Regions from separate parts of the Photobacterium sp. GB-1 genome, predicted to be linked through region 3. Evidence: riboswitches for the same ligand, from Rfam matches in the RefSeq annotation. Region 3 holds a riboswitch; each other region holds the start of a gene.
The links. A riboswitch is a leader RNA that binds a small molecule or an ion and turns the genes downstream of it on or off. The one in region 3 is predicted to bind lysine.
Positions count from the first base shown of each region.

Region 1: linked by a shared signal. The riboswitch ahead of C9J45_RS14045 (Na+/H+ antiporter NhaC family protein) and the one ahead of lysC (lysine-sensitive aspartokinase 3) in region 3 are both predicted to bind lysine.
Region 2: linked by a shared signal. The riboswitch ahead of C9J45_RS01360 (Na+/H+ antiporter NhaC family protein) and the one ahead of lysC (lysine-sensitive aspartokinase 3) in region 3 are both predicted to bind lysine.

Region 1 is NZ_PYOB01000014.1:61,910-73,216, reverse strand. It holds gene C9J45_RS14060 (cystatin domain-containing protein) at 1-66, shown strand, start outside; gene C9J45_RS14055 (Qnr family pentapeptide repeat protein) at 167-817, shown strand; gene C9J45_RS14050 (VOC family protein) at 877-1,317, opposite strand; gene C9J45_RS14045 (Na+/H+ antiporter NhaC family protein) at 1,436-3,016, opposite strand; lysine riboswitch at 3,102-3,275, opposite strand; gene ccoP (cytochrome-c oxidase, cbb3-type subunit III) at 3,412-5,610, opposite strand; gene ccoO (cytochrome-c oxidase, cbb3-type subunit II) at 5,607-6,215, opposite strand; gene ccoN (cytochrome-c oxidase, cbb3-type subunit I) at 6,208-7,641, opposite strand; gene C9J45_RS14025 (cytochrome c) at 7,669-8,031, opposite strand; gene C9J45_RS14020 (3-phenylpropionate MFS transporter) at 8,292-9,491, shown strand; gene artM (arginine ABC transporter permease ArtM) at 9,554-10,225, opposite strand; gene artQ (arginine ABC transporter permease ArtQ) at 10,222-10,929, opposite strand; gene C9J45_RS14005 (arginine ABC transporter substrate-binding protein) at 10,933-11,307, opposite strand, start outside.
Region 2 is NZ_PYOB01000001.1:325,508-336,814, reverse strand. It holds gene minE (cell division topological specificity factor MinE) at 1-66, opposite strand, end outside; gene minD (septum site-determining protein MinD) at 73-885, opposite strand; gene minC (septum site-determining protein MinC) at 910-1,614, opposite strand; gene C9J45_RS01375 (YcgL domain-containing protein) at 1,836-2,114, shown strand; gene C9J45_RS01370 (lytic transglycosylase domain-containing protein) at 2,122-3,090, shown strand; gene C9J45_RS01365 (H-NS family nucleoid-associated regulatory protein) at 3,326-3,721, opposite strand; lysine riboswitch at 4,083-4,263, shown strand; gene C9J45_RS01360 (Na+/H+ antiporter NhaC family protein) at 4,350-5,948, shown strand; gene C9J45_RS01355 (thymidine kinase) at 6,111-6,689, shown strand; gene hisIE (bifunctional phosphoribosyl-AMP cyclohydrolase/phosphoribosyl-ATP diphosphatase HisIE) at 6,803-7,426, opposite strand; gene hisF (imidazole glycerol phosphate synthase subunit HisF) at 7,423-8,196, opposite strand; gene hisA (1-(5-phosphoribosyl)-5-[(5-phosphoribosylamino)methylideneamino]imidazole-4-carboxamide isomerase) at 8,207-8,941, opposite strand; gene hisH (imidazole glycerol phosphate synthase subunit HisH) at 8,962-9,609, opposite strand; gene hisB (bifunctional histidinol-phosphatase/imidazoleglycerol-phosphate dehydratase HisB) at 9,609-10,679, opposite strand; gene hisC (histidinol-phosphate transaminase) at 10,691-11,307, opposite strand, start outside.
Region 3 is NZ_PYOB01000006.1:3,221-14,527, reverse strand. It holds gene uvrA (excinuclease ABC subunit UvrA) at 1-2,641, shown strand, start outside; gene C9J45_RS08350 (PglL family O-oligosaccharyltransferase) at 2,719-4,458, shown strand; gene C9J45_RS08345 (alanine--glyoxylate aminotransferase family protein) at 4,512-5,630, opposite strand; lysine riboswitch at 5,869-6,053, shown strand; gene lysC (lysine-sensitive aspartokinase 3) at 6,155-7,525, shown strand; gene metH (methionine synthase) at 7,608-11,276, opposite strand.

The sequences.
Region 1 (11,307 bases), on a different contig from region 3:
ACTTATGATGTTAAAGATGTAAAACAAGTATCATCAGTAGCTTCGAATTGTGATGTTCATAAGTAATTAAATAATAAGTTCTAATAGATTGAGAAAGCGCTATTATTGAGCAATCAGTAATTGTGCTTTTTTTTGATCAGTCGCAGAGTAATAGAAGAGATAATGTATGCATGTTGTAGGTCAGTGCTATCAAGATGAAAGCTTTTCTAAACAAGAATTGTCCGAAGCTATTTTTGAAAATTGTCAGTTTTATCGTTGTGATTTCTCACGTGCAAATTTAGTTGAAGCGAGTTTTATCAACTGTAATTTTATTGATGTGGGGGATGACAAAGGCTGTGATTTTTCCTATTCAAAGCTCAAAGATGCGAGTTTTAAGCAGTGTAATTTGTCAATGGCTAGTTTTCGTAATGCGCAGTGTTTTGGCATAGAAATGCGACAATCTAATCTCCAAGGCGTTGATTTTCAATATGCTTCTTTTGCAAATTATATTACCCATAACACTTTCTTTTGCTCGGCATTTATCACTGGCTGCAATTTACGTTATAGCAATTTCGAAGACATAAAATTAGAGCAGTGCGAACTGTTTGAAAACCGATGGAATGGGGCTAATTTGTTGGCAACATCGTTTAAAGGATCTGACTTAAGTCGCGGTGAGTTTTCCTCTGAACAGTGGGGTCAATGCGTTGTAGAAGACGCAGATCTTTGTCATGTGGATTTAGAGGGGGTTGATATTCGACGTGTGAATTTGAACGGTGTAAAAATTTGCGACTGGCAACAAGAGCAATTATTAAGTCAACTTGGCATTATTGTGCTTTAAAGGCTCTAAAACTGTCGGTATTATTGAATAAAATAATACCGACAAACAAAAGCTATTTCTTACCATTCACCTTGGTTTTGCATCGAAGCCCAAGGTTCAGCGGGTTCTAGTGCGTCACCTTTTTGTAGCAGTTCAATCGAAATACCATCAGGTGAACGAACAAATGCCATATGTCCATCACGGGGTGGGCGATTAATGACAACACCATTATTTTGTAAATGAGCACATAAATCGTAAATATTATCGACGGCAAAAGCGAGGTGACCAAAATTACGGCCACCAGTGTACGATTCTGGATCCCAGTTATAAGTTAGTTCTAATAAAGGCGATTGTGTTTCTTTTGCTGTTTCTGCCTGATTAGGTGCAGCTAAAAATACGAGAGTAAAACGTCCACGTTCGCTTTCTTTTCGTCGAATTTCTACCAAACCAAGCTTGTTACAGTAAAAATCCAGTGAAGCATCTAAGTTGCTCACTCGTACCATGGTATGTAAGTATTCCATTCTATTTCCTAGCTTTTATACAAAAAAATCCCCGTTGTCTAATACTTAGCATAAAGCAAATGCGTATTAAAACGAACGGGGATTATTAGATTTTATGATCTAATATTAATGTATTTATTTATGCTGTTACCGCTTGCAGTTGTTTCTTATGACGACGTAGGTGAATCGTACAACATGCAAGGAACCAAACAGAGCTTACTGCAATACCCGCAATTGTTGAAGATAAGATACCCATTGCCAAATAACCTAATAGTGCGCCAAAAGCGACAGTAATAGCATAAGGAAGCTGAGTCATAACGTGATCCATATGGTGACTACCTGCACCTGTTGCAGACAAGATACTTGTGCTTGAAATAGGTGAGCTGTGATCACCAAATACCGAACCTGCAAGTACTGCAGATAACATCGGCATTAATAGGTGAGCATCACTTGCTACCGCCATATCACCAGCAAGTGGCAACATAATACCGAACGTGCCCCAGCTTGTACCTGTCGCAAATGACATTGCACATGAAAGGATGAAGACTAACGCTGGTAGTAATTCCGTTGGGAACCCCCCTTTTGTTAAAGAGGCTAGGTATTGGCCTGTAGACATATCACTCACAACAGTACCGATCGTCCATGCAAAAAGTAGAATAATGATTGCAGGGATCATCGCTTGTACACCTTGAGGTGCCGCAGTTAACCAAGTCTTACGTGGCAGCTTTAAACGTAAAGCTAGAAGAATAGAAACAGCGAGGCTACATAAAGATGCATTAACCAATGAAGCACCTAGATCGGTATGCTCTAAAGAAGCAATTAAGCTAAAAGCCTCGCCTTTTGCGCTTAATACTTCAGCACCACTGATGATCATAAAGATAACGCTTGAGACTGTCAGTGTCAGAATAGGCAATACCATATCAATCATAGTACCTTGGCCTTCAGACTCAGTCGTAATTTCTAAGCCTTTAGGGTGGCCTTTAGATTCATCCCAAAGCTTACCTTCTTCTGCCCATGCTTCGTGTTGACGCATTGGACCAATGTTAAGTTGGAAGAAAATAACAACGATAACCATTAATAGCGTAAACACGGCGTATAAGTTCATTGGGATCATTTGAACAAACAATGAAATAGCACTGATATCGGTAATATGGTTTGTTACTAAAATACCGCTAAGAATAGCAATAATGTAAGCACCCCAAGAAGAAATTGGCGTGATAACACAAACAGGTGCAGCCGTTGAATCAAGTAAATAAGCAAGCTTTGCACGTGAGATATTGAAGCGATCTGTTACTGGGCGACAAATAGGCCCCACAGATAAGCTATGGAAAAAGTCATCAATAAAGAAAGCAAAAACCATTAAACCCGTTAGCATATTTGCGCTACGGCGATCTTTACAGCGACGAACACCCCATTCAGCAAATGCTTTAGTGGCACCTGTTGCTGTCATTAAGCTGATCAAACCACCGAGCAAAAGCATAAAGATGATCATATTAACGTTACCGCTATTTACAGCACCGTCTGCCCAAACAAGGCCTACAACTTTATTTACGATATATTGAAGCGCCGCTAAAGGGCTGTAATCATTAAGAAGGATTGCGCCTGCAACAATACCAAGGCCAAGTGATAACAATACACGTCGTGTAGTGATTGCTAAAACAACCGCCAGTAAGGGTGGTACAACTGATAGCAGGGAGTCAGAATATTGAACTAGATTCATGGATCTCTTAAACACCTATATTAGGTGGAGATCTACCGAAAGGATAGAGAAACAGATTTCAGGAGAAAAAATACTTCTTCGTATCCCTTAGGGTAGCGCTCCATAGACAAAATAACTATGGCAGTTCTGCACTTATTTAATGCAGACCCAGCGATTGTTGACGACACAACAAACACTTCGGCGCCGACTCCTTTCCCCAGACTTCAAAGGTGTCACCCTCCATCCGGATACTTTTAGGCAGCGCGCCTCTACTCAAAGGATTGAAATTTGATGATACCTATTAATTTTGCTTAGGCAATAAAAAGCAGACAGAAAATGCATATTAATTGTAAATATTGTTACTGTTGATGGCATGTTAACCAATTAGTAGCGATATATTCCATTTAGATAATCGCTCATTCTGTTATGCTATTGGGCTGATTTTGTTCTGGTGTTGTCATGGAGTGTATATTCCCAGCATAGCCACCTTTAATTAAATCTTTTCTTACCTCTGCTACTTCTTGTGGTGTAACAGGTACAGTTCTATCACCTAACTTATCGCGGACAAAGCTAATTAATTTCGCAAGGTTGGCATCACTGAGCACCGAGTTAAAGCTACTCATAGGCATAAAGTTACTGTCTTGTTCCATGAAGTTTGGCGATAAACCACGAATGGTAACGGCAATCGTATCGTAAGGATCACTGTGCATAATTATCCCGTTGTTAAGCAGCGTAGGGGCGATCCCTTTCCTACCTTTACCGTCTTTACCATGGCATGCACCACAGGTTTGCACATACACACCATATAGTTTGGCTTCGTTTTCAGGATCGTTGCTACTTAACGGTTTTAGCTCTACGGTTTGAATATCAACATTGGCTGGCACCAAGTCACCAAAGCCTGGTGGGTTAAGCTGAGGAACCGAGCTATCTAACTCGTTATATTTATCACCAGTGATCAAGTATTCCGCAATGGCTGCAACGTCTTGCTTTGTTAAGAAGCGGGTACTGTTTTGTACCACTTCCGCCATACCACCAAATGCGGTTCCTTTATCTGAATGACCCGTTTTTAAAAACTCGGTTAATGTTTTTACATCCCAACGGTCTTGGTATAACTCTGTTGCGGTAATATCCGGAGCCTTCCAGCCATCAATTAAATTGCCTTGGAATAACTCTTTTTCTATCAAAGCTTGTGCAACGTTACGTGGAGTATGACATTCCGAACAATGGCCTAACCCCATGGTTAAATATTTACCCCGTTTCCATTGTTCGGTGGCATCTGCTGGGTATTGCAAAGGGTCGGTATTAAGAAAGGCAATATTCCAACCAAGTAGTCCTAACCGGATATTACTTGGGAACATCATCTTGTTTTCTTCATTACGAGTATTCACAAAATTAAGCGATTGCATATAAGCCCAAAGTGCTTGTGTGTCTTCATCTGTCACATACTGATAAGACGAGTAGGGCATCGCTGGATAAAGGTAACCATGCTTGCCTTTACCTTTATGTAGCGCATCATAAAATTCATCGTAGGTGTAATCCCCAATACCATAGGTTGGATGTGCTGAAATATTGGTAGAATAAAGCGTGCCAAATGGCGTTAAAAATCCTAAACCGCCACCAAATGGTTCGCCACCTTCACCAGTGTGACAAGCAATACAATCTCCTGCATAAGCAAGGTATTGCCCTTTACTAACCATATCCGGATCAAGTGCTGCGAGTTTCTCGTTTTGTCTATTTCCTTGGTGGCGAATATAAGCCCCTAATGCTTGAATTTCGCTATCGCTGAGTTGCTCTTCAAAAGCAGGCATGAGATTGTTCAAGCCATATTTTACCGTTGAAATAATACCTTCAACGCTGCCATCGTGAAGCCAGATATTATCGGTTAGATTTGGCGCACCAATCGCAGTATTACCTTTTGCATTACTGCCATGACAAGCCGTACAGTTAGCATCAAATACGGTTTTACCGAGTTCAAGCTTGACCGCTGGCTCTGAGATAATGCGATTTTTTTCAAGTGAAGCGACATAATATGAAACATTCTCAATTTCTTCTTCAGTCAGAATATCTTTCCAACCAGCCATGACTCCGTTACGACCTTTAACAATCGAATGATGGATCGCCTCATCACTACCACCATAAAGCCAAACGGTATCACTTAAATTAGGGAAATGAAGCTGACCTTGTGCTTGATTTAAATGACAAGCCGCACAATGGGTTTGAAATAAAGCACGCCCAGCGACCACAATTTCAGGCGAGGTACTTAATGCTTGAAATGATGTATCACTATTAGGTACTTGGCTAATTTGTTTGGCTAATGAAGTAGTAGAGGTTGAAGCCGCTTCACTACTTGATTGCCACTTCATGAGTCCTTGCCAGTTTCCCATGCCAGGATAGAGCACCAAAAAAACGGCAGCGATAATGAAAGCGAGAAGATAAGAAAGAAGTAAAAGGTTTGGTACGGCGGCATCGTTTTCATCGATACCATCAAAGCTATCGACGGTTCGATTAGCGTTGGCTGCACTGTTTTTCTTCCAGTAGTACGCAACAACGACGATCATAATTGCGAGAAAAATAAGGGTTAGGATAATGACCCAACCACTCCAAAAAGTACTCATGGTCGTACTCCTTGATCTTGTCCCAGACTTTGTAGATAGGCGATTAATGCCTGTGCCTTGGTTTTACCTTTTACTTCTAATCGTGCCTGTTTAATTTCCTTATCAGTGTAAGGAACACCAAGCGTACGTAATGCAATTAGTTTTGCATCAATATCTTCACCATCAAGTACTTGTTCAAAGAGCCAAGGATAAGAGGGCATAATCGAAGTTGGTACAACATCACGAGGGTTTCTTAGGTGAATGATGTGCCATTGATCAGAATATTTTCGACCTAAATTAGTGAGATCAGGTCCAGTACGTTTTGAACCCCATAAATTGGGATGTTCATAAATATCATCACTTTCTCGGCTATATCGTCCATAACGTTTAATTTCTGCATTTAATGGACGTACCATCATGGTATGACAAGTATGGCAACCTTCACTGATATAAATATCACGCCCAGCAACTTCTAATGCGGTTAATGGTTTCGCGCTTGATTGTGCAATTAACTTATCTTGGTAAAAAAAAGCAGGAAGTACCCATACTAAGAATGAAAAGGCAGCAACCAAAGTTGTTGCAACAATAAGGATCACTACAGATGAGGTAAAATCTTTATTAATCATGAGTATCTACCTTTTCTGTTGCTGCATTTTGATGCTTAACTGATCTAGGTTTTGGCTGTTTTAGCGTTCTGTATAGGTTATAAATCATTAAAATTATACCTAACACAAACAACGCACCACCGATAAAGCGAACTAACATCCACGGTGCACTGAAGTTCATCGCTTCGACAAAACTATAGCTAAGAGAGCCATTAGCATCTTCTTTTAGCCACATATAGCCTTGTCCAATTCCAGCTATCCACAGTGCAACGGCATAAAGTACTATCCCAATATGCGCAAACCAGAAATGCCATTTAACTAAACGATTTGACCACAATTGCTCGTGACCATATAAACGAGGAATAAAGTAATAAAATACGGCAATGGCAGACATGCCAACCCAACCTAGGGCTCCTGAATGCACATGACCGATGATCCAATCGGTATTATGCGCAATCATATTAAACCAACGAATGGCTAATAATGGCCCTTCAAAAGTCGCTAGCGCGTAGTAAACAATGGCAGAGAAGAAAAACCACATAATGTAATCGTGCTTAAGTTTCTGCTTATTATTGAGCAAGGTCATGATGCTATTAAACGCGCCACCCCATGAGGGAAGCCATAAAATTAACGACATCACAATGCCGAGATTTTGTAACCAATCTGGCACAGAAGAATAAATAAGATGGTGCGTACCAGCCCAAGTATAAAAGCCGACTAAGCCCCAAAAATGAATAACAGATAAGCGATAAGAGTAAATAGGGCGCTCGGCAATTTTGGGAATGAAATAGTAGTTCATACCAATGATGCCAGCGGTTAATAAGAAACCAACCGCATTATGTCCCCACCACCATTGCACGATAGCATCTTCAGCCCCTGAGTAAATAGAGTAAGATTTCCACATCGTGACAGGCAATTCGAGATTGTTAGCAATAAAAATCATCGCAATAACAATAATAAACGCGCCGTAAAACCAGTTAGCAACAAAGATATGATGAACGGTACGTTTGGCGACAGTCATAAAAAACACGATGGCGTACATCACCCAGATAACAGCAATTAAGACATCAATTGGCCATTCAAGTTCGGCGTACTCTTTTGAGGTAGTAAAACCTAATGGCAGGGTAATAAGGGCAAGAAGAAGGATAAATTGCCAACCCCAAAAGACAGACCAAGCAGCAGTGTTGTTATATAGCGGTGTTTTACAGGTGCGTTGAACAATATAAAAGGACGTTCCCATTAAAAGATTGACGACAAAGCCAAAAATGACGCCATTAGTATGCAATGGACGGAGACGACCAAATTGAAAGTATTCAGAATCGAGGTTAAGGGCAGGCCAATAAAGTTGCGCAGCTAAAATAACACCAATTAACATAGCTATGAACGCCCAACTAACACTCGCGATCATAAAGTACTTAACGATTTTATAATTATACTGAGTATCCATCGTCATAACCTTAGCAAGTAATGCCGTTTATTGTGATTGATGGCTGGTATCTGTTTTTACTGTACTAAAGTAATACGCGAGATCCTTCATATCTTGATCACTTAAATCTTTAGCATAACCCTGCATTAATATCGCTAAACCATCAACACGTTGATTCTGTTTGTATGCTTTAAGTGCAGCGACCAAATATTGTTGCTTTTGGCCTTGTAAGTTGGGATAGGTATCCGTTGCTGAAATACCATCGACACCATGGCATGTCATACAAACAAGGGCTTTTTGTTTCCCGATCTCAAATTGTTGTTTCGGTGTCATTTCATCGGCTGATGAAACGAGGGGAGTTACAACTAAAACCACAAACAAAAACCGCTTAATGGATAGGATTAAAGACATGCTCATCTCCCTTTTTATCTTATTTATAGAAGTCGTAATATAGACGCACATTTATAAAGATAGATTATTTTACATTTTCGCAACATCTGTTTTGAGAAAACATTAGAAATTAAAGGAATAAATCAAAATATTTTTCAGTTTATTCTAAAAGCAGTCATGTAATGTGGCTGTTTTTAATTATTTTTTGGTATTTCTTCAAATTGTTAATGATAACTATTTTCGTTACTGTTACTCAAACATTGAAAGGAGTAATCGTACGAATGCTTAATTGTCGACCATCAGTATGGATGTCCACGTATCAATTTATGTTCTGGTTCTCGTATGGGGTGTATTTACCCTTTAGAGGATTATGGTTAGAAAAATTAGGGATTTCAGATGCCGATATCGGGATGCTGATCGGTTTTGGACTTGCCGCTCGCTGTGTGATCAACTTTACATTAACACCTTTATTTCACAAGGTTGGGCATCTCATACCGTTCCTTCGTTGGTCAATGTTTTTAAGCTTGCTAGGCTTTATTGCGTTTATCTGGATAGGTACGATTACGCCAACATTTTGGGTACTTGCATTACTACTCGTGTTATTTAATTTAGCAATTGGTCCTGCGGTAGCGATTTCGGATGCGATATCAAATCACTATGCTCGAGATGATAGACTCGATTATGGCTACACTCGCTTATGGGGAGCGGTTGCATTAACGGTTGCGTCAGCTTGTATGGGATGGGTTGTTCAGAACTTTGGTGTCAGTTCTGTACCAATCATGGGAGCTATTGGCTTGGGTGCAACATTACTAGGTACGCTAATGAAGCCAGCAGTACCTATGGTATGCCACCATGATGAGCAAAAAAGAAAGAATATTTTCAAAGTCTTATGTTGTAAAGAGACACTATTATTTTTATTGGTCGCTTCTTTGTTAGAGGGAAGCCATGGTGGTTATTATTTCTTCAGTACCGTCTACTGGAAAGAACAGGGGCTAAACTCTGATACGATTGGTTATTTATGGAGCCTATCGACAATTTCTGTGATCGTTTTTTACTTAATTAGTCGTAAAGCGTTCGCTAATTGGAAAGTATCAACATTATTTAGACTTGCTGCAATTGCTGTTGTGGTGCGTTGGGGATTAACCGCAGCGACAAATGATATATATGTGCTTATATTCTGTCAGATTCTACATGGTATTACGTTCTCTGGTACGATTTTATCTTCGGTTCGTTATGTGGAAGAAAATCGAAAACATAATTATGTTTCTTTACAGTCATTATACCATGCTATTCCTGCAGGTTTTGTATTAGCGCTTGTATCTGTATTTTGCGGATGGTTAATGCATCATTCTGAAATAAATATGTTCTGGTTTATGGCTGCGATGGGTGTACCTTGTATTTTCTTAAAAGTAAAAGACACTGTGCCTAATAGAAAAGAAGAGCAACAAACAGTGAGAAATAAAACATTTGCTTCAGCTTAACCTTTAAAAATAAAAAAGCCGATAAGTGTATTATCGGCTTTTTAATCGGTGAAAGATGAAATTTAATTCGCCACTTCAAACGCCAAGGCTTTTTTCTCTATTAGTCTAAACGCAATAGAAAGCAGGGCATTAACGGTAAGATACATAGCACCAGCAATGGCAAACACAGTTAACGTATCGTAGGTTTGAGCATTAATACGTTGAGCGTAACCCATGATATCCATAATAGTAATAGTGCTGGCAAGCGATGTACCTTTAAACACTAAAATTACTTCATTAGAGTAAGCCGGTACAGAACGACGAATGGCAAAAGGTAACAAGGTATGTAATGTCGTTTTGGTCTCCATGCCTAACGCACGACATGCTTGCCATTGACCTTTAGGAATTGCATCAAACGCCCCTTTAAACAGTTGAGTGCTGTAAGCGGCAGTATTTAATGCTAGTGCCAACATCGCACAGAACCACGGTTGGCTGAGCCATTGCCATACAAAGCTTTCACGAATACCTTCAAATTGCCCCGGTCCGTAGTAAATCAAAAAGATTTGAACTAACAAAGGTGTACCCGTAAATAGGGTAATGATGCCACGGCTTAACCAATGCAAAACAGGGGTTCTTAAAATCAATGTCATCGTCATTAAGAGAGCGAGAGTACAGCCAACTAATAACGATGCAACGGTCAATTGTAAGCTGGTGGCAAGGCCATCCATTAATTGCCAGAAGTGTTGTTCATTCATGCCATCGCTCCTTCAACAACCGTTTTTTTGTCGTTGCTTGAACCTTCTTGAGCGCTATATTTCGCATCAATCCGTTTAATAATTTGTTGTGTAATTAGAGTGATCACTAAATACACTGCCGCAGCTGTTGCATACCAAGTAAAACTTTCATGCGTTGCTGCAGAGCTTAACTGTGCTTGTTTTAGAAGATCCGTCACACCGATGAGCGATACTAAGGCGGTATCTTTTAATAACACCAACCATTGGTTAGTTAACCCTGGTAATGCATGACGGATCGCTTGGGGAATAATAATAGCGACAAATGTTCTTGCTTTGCTGATCCCAAGCGCACTGGCTGCTTCTCTTTGTCCTTTAGGCACAGCTTTAATGGCACCACGGATAGTTTGCGCCGCATAAGAGGCAAAAATCAGTGAAAGCGCAATAACACCTGAAAGAAAAGGGCTGATCTCGATATAATCACCCGTGATGTAAAATAAAATCTGACCTGAACCAAAAAAGATGAATAAAACAATCAGTAGTTCAGGTAAGCCTCGTAATACTGTCACTAAGGCTGTCGTTGGCCATGCCACGAAGCGAAATCGAGACATCTCACCGCCAGCAAACAACATAGCCAGCACCAATCCAACCGCTAAACTGGTAAAAGCGAGCTGGATTGTCATCCAGCTAGCCTCTAACAGGGAAAGAGAATATCCCGATAACATCATAATTTACTTACCAAAGTACTTATCAAAAATAACTTGATACTGGCCATCTTGCTTAATTTTAGCGAGTGCCGTATTCAACTGTGTAACCAATTCTTGGTTGCCTTTGTTTACTGCGATACCAAAACCGTTACCGAAGTATTTAGGGTTTGTCACAGGCTTACCTACATACGCAAGGTTATCGTCTTTTTTCAACCATTCAGCGATAACAGCAGTATCACCAAATATCGAATCAATACGGCCATTTTTCATATCAATAAAGGCATCTTGGTAACTGGTGTAAGGAACCGCAGTTACACCTGACATTTGATCGGTTAAATAGCTCTGGTGAGTCGAACCATTTTGTACCCCAACACGCTTACCATTAAGGGCGGCAACATC
Region 2 (11,307 bases), on a different contig from region 3:
TAACCTTTCCTTTGCTACATTCGCTGTTTTCGTCTTTTTCGGGCGGAAAAACTCGAGCAGTGCCATATAAAGTTAGCCTCCAAATAAGCGTTTTAGGAAGCCTTTCTTCTCTTCCTCTAAGAATTTAAATGGGCGTTCCTCACCCAATAAGCGTGCTACTGTATCTTCATAAGCAATGCCAGCATCAGATTCTTTATCGAAAATAACGGGCTCACCCTTGTTAGATGCGTTTAGCACAGCTTGGCTTTCAGGAATAACACCTAAAAGAGGGATGTGTAAAATTTCTTCAACATCTTGAACGCTTAGCATTTCACCTTGCGTTACACGTGTCGGGTTATAGCGTGTTAGTAGTAAGTGTTGTTTAACTGCGTCTTTACCATCTTCTGCTCGGCGAGACTTAGAATCTAGAATACCTAAAATACGATCAGAGTCGCGAACAGAAGAGACTTCAGGATTCGTTGTTACAATCGCTTCATCAGCAAAGTAAAGTGCCATTAAAGCACCAGTTTCAATACCTGCTGGAGAATCACAGATAATGAAATCAAAATTCATTTTATCCAAGTCATTTAAAACACGCTCAACGCCTTCACGAGAGAGTGCGTCTTTATCACGAGTCTGAGATGCAGGTAAAACAAAAAGGTTATCAACACGCTTATCTTTAATTAATGCTTGGTTCAGATTTGCTTCGCCGTTGATAACGTTTACAAAGTCATAAACGACACGTCGCTCACAACCCATAATGAGATCAAGGTTACGTAGACCAATATCAAAATCGATAACCGCCGTTTTTTTACCGCATAATGCTAGACCAGATGCAATGGCTGCGCTTGAGGTTGTTTTACCAACGCCGCCTTTACCTGAAGTAACAACGATAATTCGTGCCATTTACTAAATTCCTTATTAAAACTTTTATAAAGCAAGGTGCTCGATGCTAAGCGTATTATCAGTAATTGAAATTACAACACCCTTGCCCCAGAACTCATCCTGAATGTTATCACTTAGCCAGTAGTTTCCTGCAACTGAAATTAGTTCAGATTGCAAGTTCTGACAGAAAATTGTCGCTTCTAGGTCTCCGTTGGCTCCAGCTAATGCTCGACCACGTAACGTACCGTAAATATGAATGCAACCATCAGCAATAATTTCAGCGCCCGCACTCACATGGTTGAGAATGACAAGGTCACGATTTTTAGCATAAATCTGTTGACCAGAACGAACAGGAGTGCGAATGATAAGTGCAGACTCTCGGCCTTGAACTGGCTGAGAAGATGGCTCAGCTTCAGTAGATTCTACTGTTGTTTTTTCTTTCACCGTGCGTGCGGCATTCATAATAGCAAATCCAGCAGATTTTGCTTGATTTTGTAACGCTTGTTCTTTACAACCGCTGATACCTACAGGGATCATGCCCGCGTCGACAATTGCTCGTTTTAATTGCTCAAAATTAATATCTTTGCCTGCATTAGAGATATCGATAACAACGGGAGCTGATGCAAAGAAATTAGGTGCGAGTTCAATTTTTTCTTTTAGGTGATCGGTCGCTTTTTTGATATCACCATCAATTAAATGAAGCGCAGAGAGCGTAAATGAGCTCCCTTTAAGTTCAGTCGTCTTGGTCATGGTATTTATTATGGTTAATGTTTAAATTAACCATTCTTGTTGATTATCACAAAGGTACTAGCATGGTATATTCCCGAGCAGTTAGGGGCAAGTTATCCTTGCTTTGACATGGGAAATTCAGACAAAAGTCTCATCCTGTAGGGGGAAAAATAAACCAACGGGGAATGATACGTTAAAATAGCTGTCTGAAAGAATAAGCTTTAACAAATAGGTGAATTGAAATGTTGTGTGCAATCTATAAAAGCTTAAAAAAAGATAACACATATTTATATGTAAATAAGAAAGATGATTTCTCCGATGTGCCTGAAGTATTAATGAATACATTTGGTAAACCGCAATTTGTTATGGTGATAAAGTTAGAAGGGAGAAAGTTAGCCTTGGCCGATGTTGAAAAAGTAAAAGAAGCATTAAAGACCGTTGGTTTCTATCTTCAAGTTCCACCGCCAGTAACAAATTTATTGGATCAATATAAAGCCGAGAAAGCCGGCAGAGCTAATTAAGGTTATTATGCATAAGCGTTTTATATCGGCCGTTGTGGCCTTAGGACTAGGGATTTCCTCAACAGCTTTTGCTGCTGATGAAGGGTTTAACGCATATATTAATAAATTAAAAGCAGAAGCGCGTAGTAATGGTATTTCTGAGCCTATTCTCGATTCAGCTTTTAAAGGCATTACATTTACTCATCGTGCAGTAAAGGCAGATAAAAACCAACCTGAGAAAAAGTTAACATTAGATCAATATATTCCACGCGCTGTACCTGACTGGAAAGTAAAACAAGCACGTCGTTTATATCAAGAGAATAAAACAACATTAGATCGGATAGGTAAAGAATACGGCGTACAGCCACGTTTTATTGTTGCGTTGTGGGGGGTTGAAAGTAACTTTGGTAAATTACAAGGTAATTACCATGTTGTTGAAGCATTAACCACGTTGGCTTATGAAGGTCGTCGTGAAGCTTTATTTCGTAAACAAGTGATGGCGGCATTACAAATCCTTCAAGAGGGACATATTACGATTGATGAGATGAAAGGATCATGGGCAGGGGCGATGGGTCAATGCCAATTCATGCCGACATCTTATTTAACCTTTGCTGTTGATGGTAATAATGATGGTAAAGCTGATATTTGGAATACTAAAGCGGATGTTTTTGCATCTGCAGCGAATTACCTAAAAAAATCAGGTTGGAATGATAAATATACTTGGGGACGTCAAGTTAAGATCCCATCATCATTATCGGCCGATTTAAAAGGTACGGGTGTAGAAAAAACCAAAACACTAGCACAATGGCAAACACTCGGTGTTCGTACTATGAGTGGTGGGAATTTACCCAAAGAAGACATTGATGCATGGTTAATTCAACCTGATGACGAACATGGGCGTGCTTACCTTGTTTATGGTAATTACCAAACATTAATGAAATGGAATCGTTCTCATTATTTTGCTTTAGCTGTCAGCCATCTTGCTGATCGTATCTAATAGCTATAACCAATAATAAAAGGTTATCTGTATTGAAAGTCAGGCACTACTGCCTGGCTTTTTATTTTGATATGTGTTTTCTATATTTAAAAGCGAATAAATATTTGCCTAGACATATCTTTAAGCAATTCGAAAACAGCGTTGTTTAGATTGATGTCTATAATTCTTGGTTCATGACAGTATAAAAAAAAGCCCAACTAAGTTGAGCTTTCTAAATATATGGTAGGAAATGAAATTAGATTTCAAATTCTTCTAAAGATTTACCATTTTCAAGTGCTTGCTTAAGCGCGCTTGGTGTACGGCCTTGGCCTGTCCACGTTTTTTCTTCACCGTTTTCATCGATGAATTTATATTTAGCTGGACGTGCAGCACGTTTTGCTTTTGGTGCTTTTGAAAGGCTTGCTAACAATTCTTCAGGGTCGATACCATCAGCTAATAGCATTTCACGGTATTGAGCTAGTTTTTCATTACGCTCATTTTCTTTTGCTTGTTCTTCTTCTTCAGCTTCAGCACGTTCTTGAACAACGGTAGTTAATTTCTCTAAAGCTTCTTCTAGTTGCTCTAAAGTATATTCACGAGAAAGTGCACGAAGACTACGAAGGTTTAAAAGTGCTTTCATTGCATCAGACATTTTTATATTTCCTGTTATTTTTAACTAACTGTAAATAATAATAGCAGTGTCGAATCATTTATTACAATAGTAATGCTTTTATTCATTATGTCAAAACACTTTAAACATTCTTTATTGTTAATTGTTAATAATAGCGATATTCGTATTTTTATAAAAATACGAATATCGGATTTATGCTTAATAGATGTTTAAATGGTTACAAAATGAAACATATCTGCTCGTAGGTTCATACTATTTAATGAGTGAAGCTATACTTAGATAAGATTATATTTATAAAGCAATGTTATTTGTTCTGTTGTTAAATGTTTCATGTGATGTTGTTGCAAATAATGAAACATTACGTAGAATAATCGCAACCTTGATGTAAGGTAGAGGCGCGTTATCTAATAGTAATTAACAAGAGGGTGAAACCAATGACGGTTAATGAAAGGAGCTAATGCCGAAGTAAGAGTGACGTCAAATCCTTTTTCTGGGGTTGTATTGAATAAGTGCAACACTGCCATAGTATATAATCATATTCACTATGGAGCGCTACTGTGAATAGAGAAGAGCCAAGACGTTCTTCAAATATGGTTAACCGCCATGTTATCCAGTAGATCTCCAACCTAATTCGGTTGTCTTTGAGATCATGAATTTAGTAGATTACTCCCATTCATTAGTATCCATTATTCCTCCTATTGTTGCGTTAGGGTTAGCGATACTTTCTCGGCGTGTGTTAGTTTCTCTTGGTGCGGGTATCGTATTAGGAGCACTTTACTTAAATGACTTTTCATTTAACCATTCAGCTTCTTATTTAGGAGGCACTATACAAAACTTATTCATATCTGATGGTGGTATTAATACCTGGAATATGAGTATTGTTTTATTCCTCATTATATTAGGCATGACGACAGCATTGTTAACATTGTCTGGTGGTACTCGTGCATTTGCTGCATGGGCACAAACAAAAATTAAAACGAAAAGGGGCGCGAAACTGCTTGCTGCCTTTTTAGGCGTGTTTATTTTTGTTGATGATTACTTTAATAGTTTAGCGGTGGGTTCTATCGCTCGTCCTGTAACGGATCGCTATTATGTATCTCGTTCTAAATTGGCTTATATATTGGATTCAACAGCCGCTCCAATGTGCGTTCTAATGCCGGCATCGAGTTGGGGTGCGTATATAATTACGTTAATTGGCGGTATTTTAGTTACGCATGGAGTAACAGAATATACACCTTTAAGTGCCTTTTTAACGCTAGCGCCAATGAACTTCTATGCTATTTTTGCTTTAGCTATGGTTTTTGTTGTGTCTTGGTTCCAATGGGATATTGGACCAATGAAAAAACATGAGATGGCAGCAATGCATGGCCGTGGTTTTGATGAAGGCGGTGATGTTGATGAACAAGCAAAAGATTTAACTGACGAATTAGAAATTGTTGAAAGTACGAAAGGTAAAGTTGGCGATTTAATTTGGCCGATTGTTATTTTAATATTTGCCACGTTCTTTTTTATGATTTTTACAGGCTATCAAGCATTAGCAGCAGATGGTAAATCTTTTGCTCTGCTAGGTGCGTTTGAAAATACTGATGTCGGTAAGTCACTTTGTCTTGGTGGTTTATTTGGCTTAGTTGCTGCGATTATTCCAGTCATTCGCCAGCGTATTGCATTTAATGAAGTTATTCGCACATTATGGATTGGTGCTAAATCCATGTTTGGTGCGATTTTAATTTTATTATTCGCGTGGAGTATTGGTAGCGTTATTGGTGATATGAAAACGGGTCAATATTTATCAACCCTTGTACAAGGGAATATTAACCCTATGTTATTACCGATGATCTTATTTTTATTATCAGGCGTGATGGCATTTTCTACAGGTACGTCGTGGGGCACGTTTGGCATTATGTTACCTATAGCTGGTGATTTAGCTGGGGCAACCGATATTACCTTGATGTTACCAATGCTAGCGGGAGTATTAGCAGGCTCTGTATTTGGTGATCACTGTTCACCGATTTCAGATACTACAATATTGTCTTCAACGGGGGCACGTTGCCATCATATTGATCATGTCGCAACGCAACTTCCTTACGCAGTTTCTGTCGCCTTTGTTTCTACTATTGGCTTCCTTGTGCTAGGTATGACTGACTCATTACCCGTAGCCTTCATCGCGGCTATAATTACTTTTATTATGGTTTGTGTGTTGTTTGCTTGGTTATCACGACGTACTTATGTCCCAACAGTAAAAAGCTGATTTTATCTCTGTTCTTTTAAGCCCATACACTTTTCATGAAAAAGAGTATGGGCTTTTTTGTAACTAATGTGTACTTGTTAAGTCTATCACTTTTCATTGTGAGTGAATTTCTGTAGCATCGGCGCAGTTTTTTTAAACCAATCGTATTACTAGGGAATCCTCATGGCCCAAATGTATTTCTATTACTCTGCAATGAATGCAGGGAAATCGACCACATTATTGCAATCCTCGTTTAATTATCGCGAAAGAGGAATGACCCCCGTTATTTTTACTGCTGCGATTGATGATCGCTTTGGTGTGGGTAAAGTCAGCTCTCGTATTGGTTTAGAAGAAGAGGCTGAGTTATTTAATGCAGAAGATGATTTATTCGAACGATTAAAAGCGTTATCAGATAAAGGTAAAATTGATTGCGTATTAATTGATGAATGCCAGTTCTTATCTAAAGCGCAGGTGTATCAATTAACGGAAGTGGTCGATAAACTCGATATTCCGGTTTTATGTTACGGCTTACGTACAGACTTCTTAGGTGAACTTTTTGAAGGGAGTCGTTACTTATTATCGTGGGCGGATAAGTTAGTTGAATTAAAAACAATTTGTCACTGTGGTCGCAAAGCAAACATGGTGATCCGTCAAGATGAAACCGGTCGTGCTATTGCTGATGGTGAACAAGTTGAAATTGGTGGCAACGCACGTTACGTATCGGTATGTCGATTACATTATAAAGAGGCATTAGGTCGTTAATTATTTAATGATAATAGGGATAGTCCTTTTTATCTTATCCAGTAATACGTAATTATTGCGAAACAAAAAGCCAGCTTATTTGGCTGGCTTTTTCATCGTAACTGACGATTGAATTATTTCTTATTATGACGCTCTTGCAGTTTATTCGTCACATCTGACAGTGATAAACCTTGATCTTGAAGTAGTACAAGCAGGTGATAGATCAAATCCGCTGATTCACATACTAATTCCGCTTTGTCACCCGACGTTGCCGCAAGCGCGACTTCAACACCTTCTTCGCCCACTTTTTGCGATATACGCTTGGTGCCACGGGCGTAGAGGCTAGCTGTGTAGGAAGACTCAGGATCTGCACCTTTACGACTCGCCAAGAGCTGCTCAAGTTGATGAAGGAAAACCAGTGACGGTGGCTGAGCATCACTTTCATCAGAATCAAAACAGGTGGTCGTGTTTAAGTGGCACGTTGGACCAATTGGATCGACGTGTACTAATAAGGTGTCTTGGTCACAATCAAGCTGAATACTTTTAAGTTGCAGTACATTGCCTGATGTTTCACCTTTCGTCCACAGGCGCTCTTTGGTGCGAGACCAGAAAGTGACTTGTTTAGTATCAAGTGTCTTTTGAAGCGCATCTTCGTTCATGTAGCCAAGCATTAGCACTTGACCACTGGCATTATCTTGAACAATAGCAGGGATCAGTCCGGCTACTTTTTCCCAATTGATTTTGGTTAATAAACTCATAGTCGGATCTCCACATTTTGCGTTTTCAGAAATTGCTTTAACTCACCAATGTTGATGATTTGTTTATGGAAAACAGAGGCAGCTAAGGCGCCGTCTACATTCGCAAGCTTAAAGGCATCGCTAAAGTGCTGCATTTCACCCGCACCACCAGAAGCAATTAAAGGCACGTCACATACACTGCGTACCATGTTGAGTTGCTCTAAGTCGTAACCATTACGTACGCCATCTTGGTTCATCATGTTCAGTACGATTTCACCCGCGCCACGACGTTGAACTTCTTCAACCCAATCACGTGTTTGCCATTGGGTTGCTTTGGTACGCTTTTCATCACCAGTAAATTGGTATACCTGATATTGACCTGTTTCAGCGTCAAAATAGGAATCAATACCGACAACGATACATTGCACACCGAACTTATCCGCCAATGTGGTGATTAATGTTGGATCTGCCAGCGCTGGTGAATTGATAGAGACTTTATCTGCACCAAATTGAAGAATACGGCTCGCATCGTCAGCAGATTTAATCCCACCTGCGACACAGAATGGAATATCAATCACTTCTGCAACGCGAGATACCCAGCTTTTATCAACAACACGACCGTCACTTGATGCGGTAATATCGTAGAAAACCAATTCATCTGCGCCTTCTTCAGCGTAACGTTTTGCCAGTGGTACAATGTCGCCAATGATTTCGTGGTTACGAAATTGGACACCTTTTACAACCTGACCATCACGTACGTCTAAACAAGGAATAATACGTTTAGCTAACATTGTGGTCTCCTTAATTGTTCCAGCATGTAAAGGCTTGCTCGGCAGTAAACTTACCATCAAGTAGGGCGCGACCGACAATAACGCCAGCCACACCTGAGCCTTTTAATGCTGCAATATCATCAAGCGAGCCAATGCCACCAGATGATTGAAATTGTACTTGCGGGTACTGGCGACAAAGATCGACATACAGTTCGACATTTGAACCAGCCAATGTGCCATCGCGAGAAATGTCAGTACACAGCACGTGCTTTAAACCCACTTTTAAGAAATCTTCTAATAGCGCCTCAATAGTAACGCCTGAATCTTCTTGCCAACCAGAGACAGCGACAATGCGGTTACCGTTGTCATCAATGTTGATATCCAGAGCCAATACGATGTGTTCAGCACCGTATTTTTCCATCCAACCTTTTACCATTTCTGGTTGTTTAACGGCGGTAGAACCAATTACCACACGTTTAGCACCAGCGTTTAACAGATCTGCGACGTCTTGCTCGGTGCGTACGCCACCACCAATTTGTACATTGGCTGGTGTGCTTTTGAGTAGTTTTTCAATTAAAGATAACTGACGCGCTTGCGTATCTTTTGCGCCCGTTAAATCAACCAAATGTAGCCAGTTAGCGCCAGCTTGGTGGTAAAGATTAAATTGCTCTGCGGGATCGACTTTGTATTCTGTCACTTGACCATAGTCGCCTTGGAATAGACGAACGACTTGGCCTTCAATCAGATCTAATGCTGGAATAATCATAACAAGTCCTTTTGTTATCGTTATAGTTCGAGGAAGTTTTGAATGAGTTTCGCGCCAGCTTTACTTGAACGCTCTGGGTGAAATTGCACCCCGTAGTAATTGCCATTTTGCACAGCTGCGGTAAAGCTTTGACCATATTGCGCGCTGGCGATGGTTTTGCCACCTTGCTGCGCGGTATGATCAAATACAGGCATGGCGTAACTATGGACGAAATAAAAATAGCTTCCCGCAGGAATACCTTTAAATAATGGGTGATTATCTTCCGGTGTAATGGTGTTCCAGCCCATATGTGGCAGCGGTAACCCCTCTGCTTGGATTTTCTCTACAGAAGCATTACACAAATCTAAGCAGGGAATAATTTCACTGCCATTTTGCCCGTGCTCTTGCGACGCTTTACCCAGTAATTGCATACCTAAACAGATACCTAATAATGGCTTAGTCACTTGCTTGACTAAGCCAACTAAATCACGCTGTTGTAGGTTCTGCATTGCTTCACTGGCGGTACCGACACCCGGAAGAAAAAGTTTATCGGCAGCAAGTACAACTTCTGGATCTTTGCTGACTTCTACTTGATAGCCAAGACGTTCAATAGCAAAGCGAACAGAAGAGACATTGGCACAGCCAGTATCAATAATGACGACGCGCTGCTGAGTATTGGTTGTTGTCATTACAACACTCCTTTACTGCTTGGTAGCTCGTTACCTTCTACTTTAATCGCTTGGCGTAATGTGCGCCCGAAAGCTTTAAATAGGCTTTCAACAATGTGGTGGTCGTTATTACCTGATGATGACAAGTGCAGAGTACAAGCGAGCGTATCAGTTAAAGATCGGAAGAAGTGCGGCACCATTTCCGTTGATAAATCACCTACTTGATCACGACTAAATTGTGCTTCAAATTTTAAATACGGACGACCAGAGAGATCTAACGCGCATTGTGCTAAACACTCATCCATCGGTAGGCTAAAGCCAAAGCGGCCAATTCCACGTTTATCACCTAAGGCTTTTTTCAACGCTTCGCCTAACGCAAGTGCAGCATCTTCAACACTGTGGTGATCATCGATGTGTAAATCACCATCAACGGTTAAGGTCATTTGAAAACCGCCGTGCGTGGCGATTTGATCTAACATGTGATCAAAAAAGCCAAGGCCAGTTGAAATCGTATTACCGCCCGTTTGATCTAAATTCACTTTAACGCGAATGTCAGTTTCTTTGGTGGTTCGTACTACTTCAGCAATGCGAGGTTGGGTGGTTAAATCCGTTAATATCTGCATCCAATTCATGGTTTCAGGGTTGTACTGTATACCACGAATTGCCATATTTTCAGCAAGCTGTAGATCGGTAATCCGATCACCAATGACTGCAGAGGTTTCAAAGTCGACGCGACCTTGTTGAAGGTACTCTTTGACCAGTCCAAGTTTAGGCTTACGGCAGCTACAACCTTCGTTATCAAAGTGAGGACAGATCAGCACATCGCTAAATACTACACCTTGTGATTCGAAGATTTCCATCATCATGTTATGTGGCGCATCAAAATCTGCCTGTGGGTAGCTATCTGTACCTAAACCATCTTGGTTTGTCACCATCACTAGTTTGTAGCCTGCGTTTTGCAAAGCAAGTAGGGCAGGAATCACATTCGGTTCAAATTTAAGTTTGTCTAAACGGTCTACTTGAAAGTCTACTGGCGGCTCAACAATTAAGGTGCCGTCACGGTCAATAAATAAAATCTTTTCCTTGCTCACAATCAATGTCCTTATTGTTGTTCTAATTGGCTACGAATAAAGGCGAGAGTTTTCTCACACTCATCGCGGTTACCTACACTGATTCGAATACAGTTTTCAATCGGAGAGCGGCGTAAAATAATGCCGTTATCCCATAATGCTTTAAAGAGTTGATCTGCATTAGGGAATTCAACCAGTAGGTAATTACCGTAGCCATCAAATACGGTTACGCCATCTAACATGCTTAAACCCGCTTGTAAGTAAGCGCGGTTAGCACTGATATCAAGCACTTGGAATTTTGTTCGTGCTCGACCTGCTTCCGATAGGGCTTGGACTGCAATTTCAGTGACAGGTACAGGTACGGGGTAGGGGGCAATCACTTTAAGCAAAACATCGATAATATCGCTGTTAGCAATGGTAAAGCCACAGCGCAAACCCGCTAGTGCAAACGCTTTTGATAACGTACGAAGAATGACTAAATTAGGGTAGCTTGACAGTAAATCGCTGGCGCTTTCTTCTAAGCAGAAATCGATATAGGCTTCATCAACAACGACTAGGGCTGAGTTTGCTGTCATATCGAGCAGGGCTTCAATGTCTTTACGTGCTAACAAGTTACCTGTCGGGTTATTCGGGCTACAGACGAAAACTA
Region 3 (11,307 bases):
TCAGTTTTTATCCCTGATGGAAAAGCCTGATGTCGATCATATTGAAGGGCTTTCGCCTGCCATTTCCATCGAGCAGAAATCCACCTCGCACAACCCACGTTCAACCGTTGGTACGATTACCGAAATTTACGACTATCTACGTTTATTGTACGCCCGTGTCGGTGAGCCTCGCTGTCCAACCCATGACATTACGCTTGCAGCGCAAACTGTGAGTCAGATGGTCGACCAAGTCTTAGCCATGCCAGAAGGCAGTAAGCTAATGCTACTGGCACCTATCATTAAAGAGCGTAAAGGTGAGCACGTAAAAACGCTGGCGAACTTAGCTGCACAAGGTTATATCCGCGCCCGTATTGATGGTGAAGTTTGCGATCTTTCCGATCCACCAACATTAGAGCTACATAAAAAACATACCATTGAAGTGGTCGTTGATCGCTTCAAAGTTCGTGACGATCTACAGATCCGCTTAGCCGAATCTTTTGAAACCGCTTTAGAGCTATCAGGCGGTAATGTAGTGATAGCACCGATGTCCGGTGAAGAAGGTGAAGAGCAGGTATTTTCTGCCAATTTTGCCTGTCCACACTGTGGTTATAGTATGCAAGAGCTTGAACCACGCCTGTTCTCGTTTAACAATCCAGCCGGTGCCTGTGGTACTTGTGATGGGCTTGGTGTTCAGCAGTACTTCGATCCCGAACGGGTGATTCAAAATGGCGAATTAAGTTTATCTGGCGGCGCTATACGCGGCTGGGATAAACGTAATTTTTACTATTTCCAAATACTTAAATCACTTTCTGAGCATTATAAGTTTGACGTTGAAGCACCCTTTGATTCGCTATCGAAGAAAATCAAAGAAGTCATTTTAAACGGTTCTGGCAATACAGAGATCGAGTTTAAATACATCAACGATCGTGGTGATATTACCGTAAGACGCCATCCATTTGAGGGGATCCTCAATAATATGGAACGTCGTTACCGTGAAACCGAATCTAACTCAGTAAGAGAAGAGCTCGCAAAGTTTGTTTCGACTAAGCCTTGTTCAAGCTGTCATGGTTCGCGCCTACGCCAAGAAGCACGCCACGTGTTTATTGGTGAAACCAACTTGCCACAAATCTGTGAAATGAGCATTAGCGGCGCACACCAATTCTTCGATGAGCTAGCTTTAACAGGGCAACGGGCGCAAATTGCAGAAAAGATCTTAAAAGAAATCAACGAGCGTTTAAGTTTCTTAATCAATGTTGGCTTAAACTACCTGAGCCTATCTCGTAGTGCAGATACTTTATCTGGCGGTGAAGCACAACGTATTCGTCTTGCCAGCCAAATTGGTGCAGGGCTTGTGGGCGTGATGTACGTTTTAGATGAGCCTTCCATTGGTCTCCACCAGCGTGATAACGAACGACTACTCAAAACCTTAATTCATCTTCGTGATTTAGGAAATACCGTGATTGTGGTTGAGCACGATGAAGATGCCATTCGTGCTGCAGATTATGTGATTGATATTGGCCCTGGTGCGGGTGTTCACGGTGGTAATATCATTGCGCAAGGTGGCGTTAAAGATATCTTAAAATCAAAAGAATCATTAACAGGACAATACCTCAGCGGTAAAAAAGCAATTGAAATTCCTGCAGAGCGAACACCGTTTGATCCCGAAAAAACCGTCAAACTACTGGGCGCTACCGGTAACAACCTAAAAGATGTCAATGTTGAAATCCCTGTTGGTTTATTTACCTGTATTACCGGTGTTTCTGGCTCAGGAAAATCAACACTTATTAACGATACCTTCTTTGAAATTGCTCATCACAAATTAAATGGTGCAACAACTGGCACACCTGCGCCGTATCGTGAGATCCAAGATCTAGAACATTTCGATAAGGTTATCGACATTAACCAAAGCCCGATTGGTCGTACTCCGCGTTCAAATCCTGCCACTTATACCGGTATTTTCACCCCTATTCGTGAGCTTTTTTCAGGCACTCAAGAAGCCCGTTCCCGTGGTTATAAACCAGGGCGTTTTAGTTTTAACGTTCGTGGTGGTCGCTGTGAAGCCTGCCAAGGTGATGGTGTTATTAAAGTTGAAATGCATTTTCTTCCCGATGTTTATGTCCCTTGTGATGCCTGTAAAGGAAAACGTTATAACCGTGAAACCTTAGAGATCCGCTACAAAGGTAAAACCATTGATGAAGTGTTAGAGCTTACGGTTGAAGATGCACGAGAATTCTTTGATCCGGTTCCCGCTATTGCAAGAAAGTTACAAACCTTAATGGATGTTGGTTTATCGTATATTCGTTTAGGTCAAGCGGCGACAACCTTATCAGGCGGTGAAGCACAACGTGTAAAACTCGCAAAAGAGTTATCGAAACGCGATACCGGAAAGACACTTTATATTCTGGATGAGCCAACAACCGGACTACACTTCCACGATATTCAGCAGCTATTAACAGTGCTGCATAAATTGCGTGATAAAGGTAATACCATTGTGGTGATCGAACATAACTTAGACGTAATAAAAACCGCAGATTGGATCATCGATCTTGGTCCTGAAGGCGGTAGCGGTGGTGGTGAGATCATTGCAACAGGAACACCTGAAGATGTAGCGAAAGTGAAAGGCTCACATACAGCAAGGTTCCTTAAACCGCTGCTAGGTTAGAATATGAAAACACGCTAGTATATGATAACAGGCTGATTTTATTCAGCCTGTTTGCTTATTCATACTCAGGAACAACCATGACAGTGTTACAACTCGAAGGTACCAGATTAGAAAAGAAACGGATTTCTAAACCATTGGTACGCTATTTCCTTGCAACAATCGGTGTTATTTTTATTGTTGCTATGCACTACTTCCAACATAATCCCGGCGGTTCAGGGCTTGAGCTCTCGTTTAACGCTGCAGTTTGGATCCCTTTTAGTTTTGCTATCTCCTTCGGCTTACTGGAAATTTGTCGCCAACAAATCTGGCGTTATTCACGCCTAACACTATTATTGTTTACTTGTTGTGTACTGCTGACTCTCCCCATTTTTTATTCCAATGCTGATGCAGGAGCGGCGTTTAATCGCTTGTTTACCTTGTGGGCTGGATTTCTGTTTTTTGTCAGCTTGCAGCAATTCGTTTTTACCCACCAGCAACGCCAACGTTTGTTATGGTTTATTTTAATTGGGGTACTCATTGAAGCCGTATTTGCGTGGTATCAATACCTTTGGATCCCAGCAAAGAACCCTATCGGCTATGACACTATCGCTAACCGCCCTTATGGTATTTTTCAACAACCAAATGTGATGGCGAGTTTTCTTGCAACAGGGCTTGTGATTGGTACGTATCTATTAGCACGTATTCCGCTATATCGCGGTAAATGGTCATGGCAACATGTCACTTTGCTGATAACACCTATACTAACGATTCCAATATTAGTGGTATTGAACTCTCGTACAGGCTGGCTAGGCGCAATTATCGGTATAGTACTAATGCTGCCGTATTTACGTCGCTTTGCCGCAAAACAAGCTCAACGTTTATGGTTGTTAATGATTACATTAGGGCTTTGTTTAGCATGGAATATTTCATCTACAGAGAATTGGTCACCAAAAGAAAACAGCACCAGTCTAGAAAGTTTAAGAGCAATCCACTTCCCACAAGCCTATGATATGTTTACTACTAAACCACTCACTGGTTATGGCTATGGAAAGTTTGAAGCAGCTTACATCACACAAACAGCGTTATGGCATAATGAAGATCCAGCACAACATGCAGGTGTTCCTAGCTTAGATCACCCACATAACGAGTTACTTTTCTGGGCAGACGAAGGCGGTATAGTCCCACTTATCGGCTTATTGCTTGCTGCATTTGCGGTAATGGTAAAAATAAGAAAAGCGCCTAATGGTACCCAGTTAGCCTTAATAGGATTGTTTTTCCCTATCGTTCTGCATACCCAACTTGAGTATCCTTTCTACCATTCATTAGTCCATTGGCTGATCTTTATCATACTGATATTTTGGGTAGATAACCTCACCACCAAATATCATCGCCAATCATTAAGCTACGTACTAGGGCTGAAAGTTTTCGCACTTATTGTACCAATTTTTATCTCTAGCTTTATGATAACAACCCTGTATTCAGGTTGGCAGTTAACTAAATTTGAAACCACTCGACCAGTCAATATTGAATACTTACTAAAGGTGAATAATCCATGGTCGTGGAAAAACCGTTTTGATTGGGATTTGCAGTTAACCCAGTTACAACTCGGAATTAGCAGTAATAAGCCAGCATTAATTGAAGACTATATTCAATGGGCAACCGAGAAAGCGAAAACATGGCCGCGACCGGCACTGTATCAAAACCTGATCCTCGCTTACGATGCCCTCGGCAATAAAGAGCAAGCATCACAAATCAGAGATGAAGCGCTGTTCTTATTCCCATCTTTAAATTTTGAGCAGCAAAACAGCGAAGCAAAGGCAACGTCTGCTGCTAAATAACTATAAAAAATGGCTACCCAATTGGTAGCCATTTTTATTTACTCATCAATAAATTACTTCAATGTGGTTTCTAGCACTTTTAAGCACAGCGCAACATTTTCACTTCTCGCACCATAGCCCATCAAACCGATACGCCACGCTTTACCTGCCAACGCACCTAAACCTGCTCCGATTTCCAAGTTGTAACGTTGCAGCAACTCATTACGTACCTCAGCATCATCAACGCCTTCAGGGATATAAACCGCATTGAGTTGGGGCAAACGTGACATTTCTTCTACCACAAATTGGATCCCAAGCTTTTCAAGCCCTGCTTTAAGCTCTTCATGGACATTTCGATGGCGCTGCCATGCATTTTCTAACCCTTCGTTTTGCAATAATACCAAGGCTTCATGCAACGCATATAAACTGTTTACAGGTGCAGTATGGTGATAGCTACGCTTACCTTCACCACTCCAATAACCTAGCACCAAACTTTGATCTAAAAACCAGCTTTGTACTTTGGTTTTACGTCGTTGGATCTTATCAATCGCCTTTTGAGAAAACGTTAATGGCGATAACCCCGGCGTGCAGGACAAACACTTTTGGCTACCTGAATAAACCGCATCTAATTGCCACTCGTCCACCAGCAAAGGAACACCACCAAGTGATGTCACCGCATCAACAATCGTTAAGCAATCATGTTTACGGGCAATTTCCGCCAATGTTTTCGCATCACTCAATGCGCCGGTTGAGGTTTCGGCATGTACAAAAGCAACAATTTTAATTTCAGGATCGTTTTGTAACGCTTGATCCACTAAATAAGGATCAACCGCCGCCCCCCATTCGTTATCCACAACGATAGCAACACCACCACAACGCTCGACATTTTCCCGCATCCGTTCCCCGAAAACGCCATTACGGCAAACTAGTACTTTATCCCCAGCTTCAACGAGATTAACAAAGCAGGCTTCCATTCCTGCACTACCTGGCGCTGAAACAGCGATAGTAAAGGCATTTTGGGTTTGAAAGGCATATTGCAACAATTGTTTTAATTCATCCATCATACCGATAAATAATGGATCAAGGTGCCCTACCGTAGGACGACTAAGCGCTTGTAATACTTGCGGATAAATATCTGATGGTCCCGGCCCCATGAGGGTTCGATGCGGCGGGATAAAGCTGGTAATTGTCATTCTTTTGCTCCGTAAAGTCATTGTCCCTGTCGATATTTTTATGTGGAACGCGTTGCTATCTATTTTAGAGTATTAGAGCCCTTTCATTGGTGCAAGCGACCTATAACGATCCTATGACACACATTGATGAAATATCATATGTAAATAAATTGTCATATTCCATTTGACAACAGGGTGATGAATCTTATTCAATAAGATGATATTTTATTCAAGCACTTATTATTCAAACAGTACGACTTAAAACGGAAGAGGAGCGTTACCTAGGTATCATAATGACAGGACCCCATCCAATCGCCATTATGAGAGGGAGAGTAACGCCGAGGTATAACTGATTAGGGGATGAGTTATATCGGCTATGAAGGTTGAATCCTTCTAGCTGTCACCAAGGTCAATGATTGACATTGGTGGGGAGCTTCTGGGTGAGTGACTATTCACCTCTTATGCTCTCCTGACAGGATGTCGGGAATACTCCCGAAAAAATAGCCTACCTTGTGATGTGTTTACTATTTAGGGAGAAATTAATTATGGACAAGGCTGCAACACATTCAGATTCACTCACTGTCGCAAAATTTGGCGGTACCAGTGTTGCTGATTACACCGCAATGAGCCGAAGTGCTGCCATTGTTACTGCTAATCCAGACACTAAAATTGTGTTAATCAGCGCCTGCTCTGGTGTCACGAATATTCTGGTAGAACTTGCCAATGGCGTGAGCGATTCAACGACCCGCCAACAGCGCATTCAGACACTGACCCAAACCCACCAAGATGTTCTTGATCAACTTCAGCACCCAGAAAATATTCAAGACGCTATTTACGGCCTACTTGATAACATCGCAACCTTAGCTGAACATGCGGCATCAACAACCTCTGCACAATTGACCGATCAAATTGTTAGCCATGGCGAGCTGCTTTCAACCCATCTTTTTAGTCAAATATTAGTCGAGCTAAACGCCCCAGCTGTACGTGTAGATATTCGTTCCATCATGCGTACTGATGATCAATTTGGTAAAGCGATCCCACAGCCAGAAACAATTAAGCAATTAGCGACTGAGCAATTATTACCACTATTAGACAATAATATCGTGGTATCACAAGGCTTTATTGGATCAAACAGCCAAGGTGTTACGACAACACTTGGTCGTGGGGGGAGTGACTATAGTGCCGCTTTAATCGCAGAAGCCGTAAATGCTAGCACATTAGAGATTTGGACTGACGTACCGGGTTTATACACTACCGACCCACGTATTACATCGGCCGCTAAACCGATCAAAGAGATCAGTTTTAGCGAAGCATCTGAAATGGCAAACTTTGGTGCTAAAATTTTACACCCATCAACCCTAGTACCTGCTGTTCGTCAACAGATCCCAGTATTTGTAGGTTCATCAAAAGCACCAGAGCAAGGCGGTACTTGGATCAGACAATCCGTTGAAGAAGCGCCACTATTTAGAGCACTCGCATTACGTGCCAACCAAACCATGGTGACACTCACGAGCTTAAATATGTTCCATGCATATGGCTTTTTAGCAGAAGTCTTTCGTATCTTGGCTGAACATAAAATCTCAGTTGATCTCATCACAACCTCAGAGGTCAGCGTTTCACTGACCTTAGATCAAACTGATACGGGTGGCGGTGCGCCAACGCTTCCGCTTCAAGTCGTTGAAGAATTAAGCCAATTATGTGTGGTTGACGTCGAGCAAGGGCTATCACTGGTTGCACTTATCGGTAACCAAATGAGTGATACGAAAGGCTCAGCCAAAGATATCTTTGGCGCGCTAGAAGATCATAACCTTCGTATGATTTGCTACGGCGCTAGCCCACATAATTTATGTTTCTTAATTAATGAAGATGAAGCTAAAGACGTGGTTCGCACACTGCACGCATCTTTATTGGAATAAGCTCTTTCTAACTAACCCAAATAAAGTTCCGATAAACAAAAAGGCGCATTGAGCGCCTTTTTTATTCACTATCGATTAAGCATTAAAGATTTGGGCCTAACCATTTCTCAGCTTCGATCAAATCCCAACCTTTTCGATCGGCATAACTTTCTAACTGATCTTGCTGGATCTGAGCAACCGCAAAGTAACGAGAATCAGGATGTGAGAAATACCATCCCGAAACTGCAGCACCAGGCCACATTGCGTAACTTTCCGTTAGTGCCATGCCAGTATTTTTCTCAGCATCAAGTAACTGCCAAATAGCACCTTTTTCGGTATGCTCAGGACATGCGGCGTAACCAGGTGCAGGACGAATACCTTGATACTTTTCTCGGATCAAATCGTCATTATTCAGATTTTCATCAGCTGCATAACCCCAAATATCTTTACGTACCATTTCATGCATACATTCAGCAAAGGCTTCCGCTAATCGATCCGCAACAGCCTGTACCATAATGGCATTGTAATCATCACCTTTTGCTTTAAATTGCTCAGCAATGTCATATTCACCAATCCCACCTGTTACCGCAAAAGCGCCAATCCAATCAGCCTTGCCGCTCTCTTTAGGCGCAATATAGTCAGATAAACAATAGTTAGGACCTTTCGGCTTTTTGGTTTGCTGACGTAAACCATGCAGCACAGTTAAAACATCAGTTCGGCTATCGTCTGTGTACACTTCAATATCATCACCGACATTATTGGCAGGGAATAAACCACACACACCGTTAGCTTTAATCATGCCTGTTTTCTCGATCTCATCTAAGATTTTATTAGCATCATTAAACAACTTAGTCGCTTCTTCACCCACAACTTCATGACGAAGAATCGTTGGGTATTTACCACTTAATGACCACGTCATGAAAAATGGCGTCCAATCGATATACTTACGAATTTCAGCTACAGGAAAATCAGTGAAGGTGTGAACACCGGCTTTTTTCGGTACTGGCGGCGTATAATTTTGCCAATCAATATTAACCGCATTAGCACGTGCTTCTTCTAACGAAATAGGTGCGGTACGTGGTTTCTTACGCGCATGTTGCTCACGTACCACATCGTACTCTTGGTTTAAACGCTCAACAAACGCTGGCTTTTGTTCATCAGACAATAACGCAGAACAAACACCTACTGCGCGTGATGCATTAGATACATACACTACTGGCTGATTGTAGTTTTGCTCAATCTTAACCGCCGTGTGGGCTTTAGAAGTTGTTGCACCACCGATAAGCAAAGGGATATCAAATCCTTGTCGCTCCATTTCTTTGGCAACATGGACCATTTCATCAAGCGATGGCGTGATCAAACCCGACAAGCCAATAATATCGACGTTTTCTTCTTTGGCGACTTTTAGAATTTTATCGCATGACACCATCACTCCAAGATCGATAATCTCGTAGTTATTACATTGCAGTACAACGCCGACTATATTCTTACCAATATCGTGAACATCGCCTTTAACGGTTGCTAGAAGTATTTTACCGTTGGTTTGTCCAGCCTGCTTTTCAGCATCAATATACGGCTCTAAATAGGCAACAGCTTGCTTCATGACTCGAGCCGATTTTACGACTTGCGGTAAGAACATCTTACCTTCACCAAATAGATCACCAACAACGTTCATCCCAGCCATTAATGGCCCTTCGATCACTTCGAGTGGTTTACTGGCTTTCTGACGAGATTCTTCAGTATCTTCAACAATAAATTCGGTTATACCTTTAACTAGCGCATGCTCTAAACGCTTTTCAACTGGCCATCCGCGCCATTCTGCAGCGCTGCGATCTTCTTCAACATTACCGCTATCTCTGTATTTAGCGGCAATGTCTAATAAGCGCTCTGTACTATCATCACGGCGATTAAGCACAACGTCTTCAACCGCATCGCGTAATTCATCAGGCAGATCATCATAAATTGCAAGCTGACCTGCGTTAACAATTCCCATGTCCATACCGTTTTTAAAGCAGTAATACAGGAAAACAGCGTGAATAGCCTCACGTACCGCATTATTACCACGGAAAGAGAACGAAACATTCGACACCCCGCCTGATACCATGGCATACGGCAGCGTGCGTTTGATATCCCCTACCGCTTCAATAAAATCAACGGCGTAATTGTTGTGCTCTTCAATACCTGTCGCAACAGCAAAAATATTAGGATCAAAAATAATATCTTCAGGTGGAAAGCCGACTTCATCAACCAACACACGATAAGCATTAGTACAAATTTCAATTTTACGTTCGCGAGTATCCGCCTGACCAACTTCATCAAATGCCATCACGATAATCGCAGCACCATAACGACGAAGTAATTTCGCTTGAGTGATAAAGTTATCTTTACCTTCCTTCATCGAGATAGAGTTAACAACAGGCTTTCCTTGTACACATTTAAGCCCTGCTTCTAACACTTCCCATTTAGAAGAATCGACCATAATAGGCACTTTCGATATTTCAGGCTCTGTAGCACAAAGGTTTAAAAAGCGTACCATTGCAGCCTTCGCATCAAGCATCCCCTCATCCATATTAATATCGATGATTTGAGCCCCAGCCTCCACTTGCTGACGAGCAACCTCTAATGCTTCATCATAAAGCTCTTCTTTGATTAAGCGCTTAAATCGAGCAGAGCCTGTCACATTGGTACGTTCACCAACGTTAATAAATAAGGTATCAGCATCAATCGTTAACGGCTCTAACCCTGATAAACGGCAAGCAATTGGAATATCAGGTAATTGGCGAGGTTTAAGATTTTGAGTCGCTTCATACATATGGCGGATATGTTCTGGCGTAGTACCACAACAGCCCCCCACCATATTGAGAAAACCACTTTTCGCCCACTCGCGGATATGTTCCGCCATTTCTTCAGCTTCAAGATCATATTCGCCAAAGGCATTAGGTAAACCCGCATTTGGGTGAGCTGAAACAGCACATTCTGAAATACGCGATAACTCTTCAACATACTGACGTAATTCATCAGGCCCAAGCGCACAGTTCAAACCAAAGGAAATAGGTTTAACATGACGTAATGAGTTATAAAACGCTTCCGTTGTTTGTCCAGAAAGAGTACGTCCCGAGGCATCTGTTATGGTGCCTGAAATCATCACTGGTAGTTCAAAACCCAATTCTTCAAAAACCCCAGAAACAGCAAAAGCGCAAGCTTTAGCATTCAAGGTATCAAAGATAGTTTCAAGCAAGATAATATCGGCGCCACCTCGAATTAAGGCATGTGTCGATTCGGAATAGGCTTCAACTAGTTCATCAAAGGTAACATTACGATAGCCAGGATCGTTAACATCAGGAGAGATAGAGCAAGTACGGTTTGTCGGTCCTAAAACACCTGCAACAAAACGTGGTTTTTCTGGTGTTTTAGCGGTCCATTCATCGGCAGCAAGACGAGCGAGACGCGCTGCTTCATAGTTAATTTCCGCGCTCAACGATTCCATGTCGTAATCCGCCATCGCAATCGTTGTAGCATTAAAAGTGTTGGTTTCTAGAATATCCGCCCCGGCTTCTAAATACGCGAGGTGAATATCTTTAATCAGCTGGGGTTGGGTTAATACTAAAAGATCATTATTCCCTTTTAGATCAGAATGCCAATCAGCAAATCGTTGACCTCGATAATCATCTTCTTCCAATTTATAACCTTGGATCATGGTGCCCATGCCACCATCAATGATCAGGATTTGCTCTTCCAACCGCTTATGCAGTAATTCCTTGCTGTTTAACACGTCACTACATCCTTATAATCCATTACAGCTT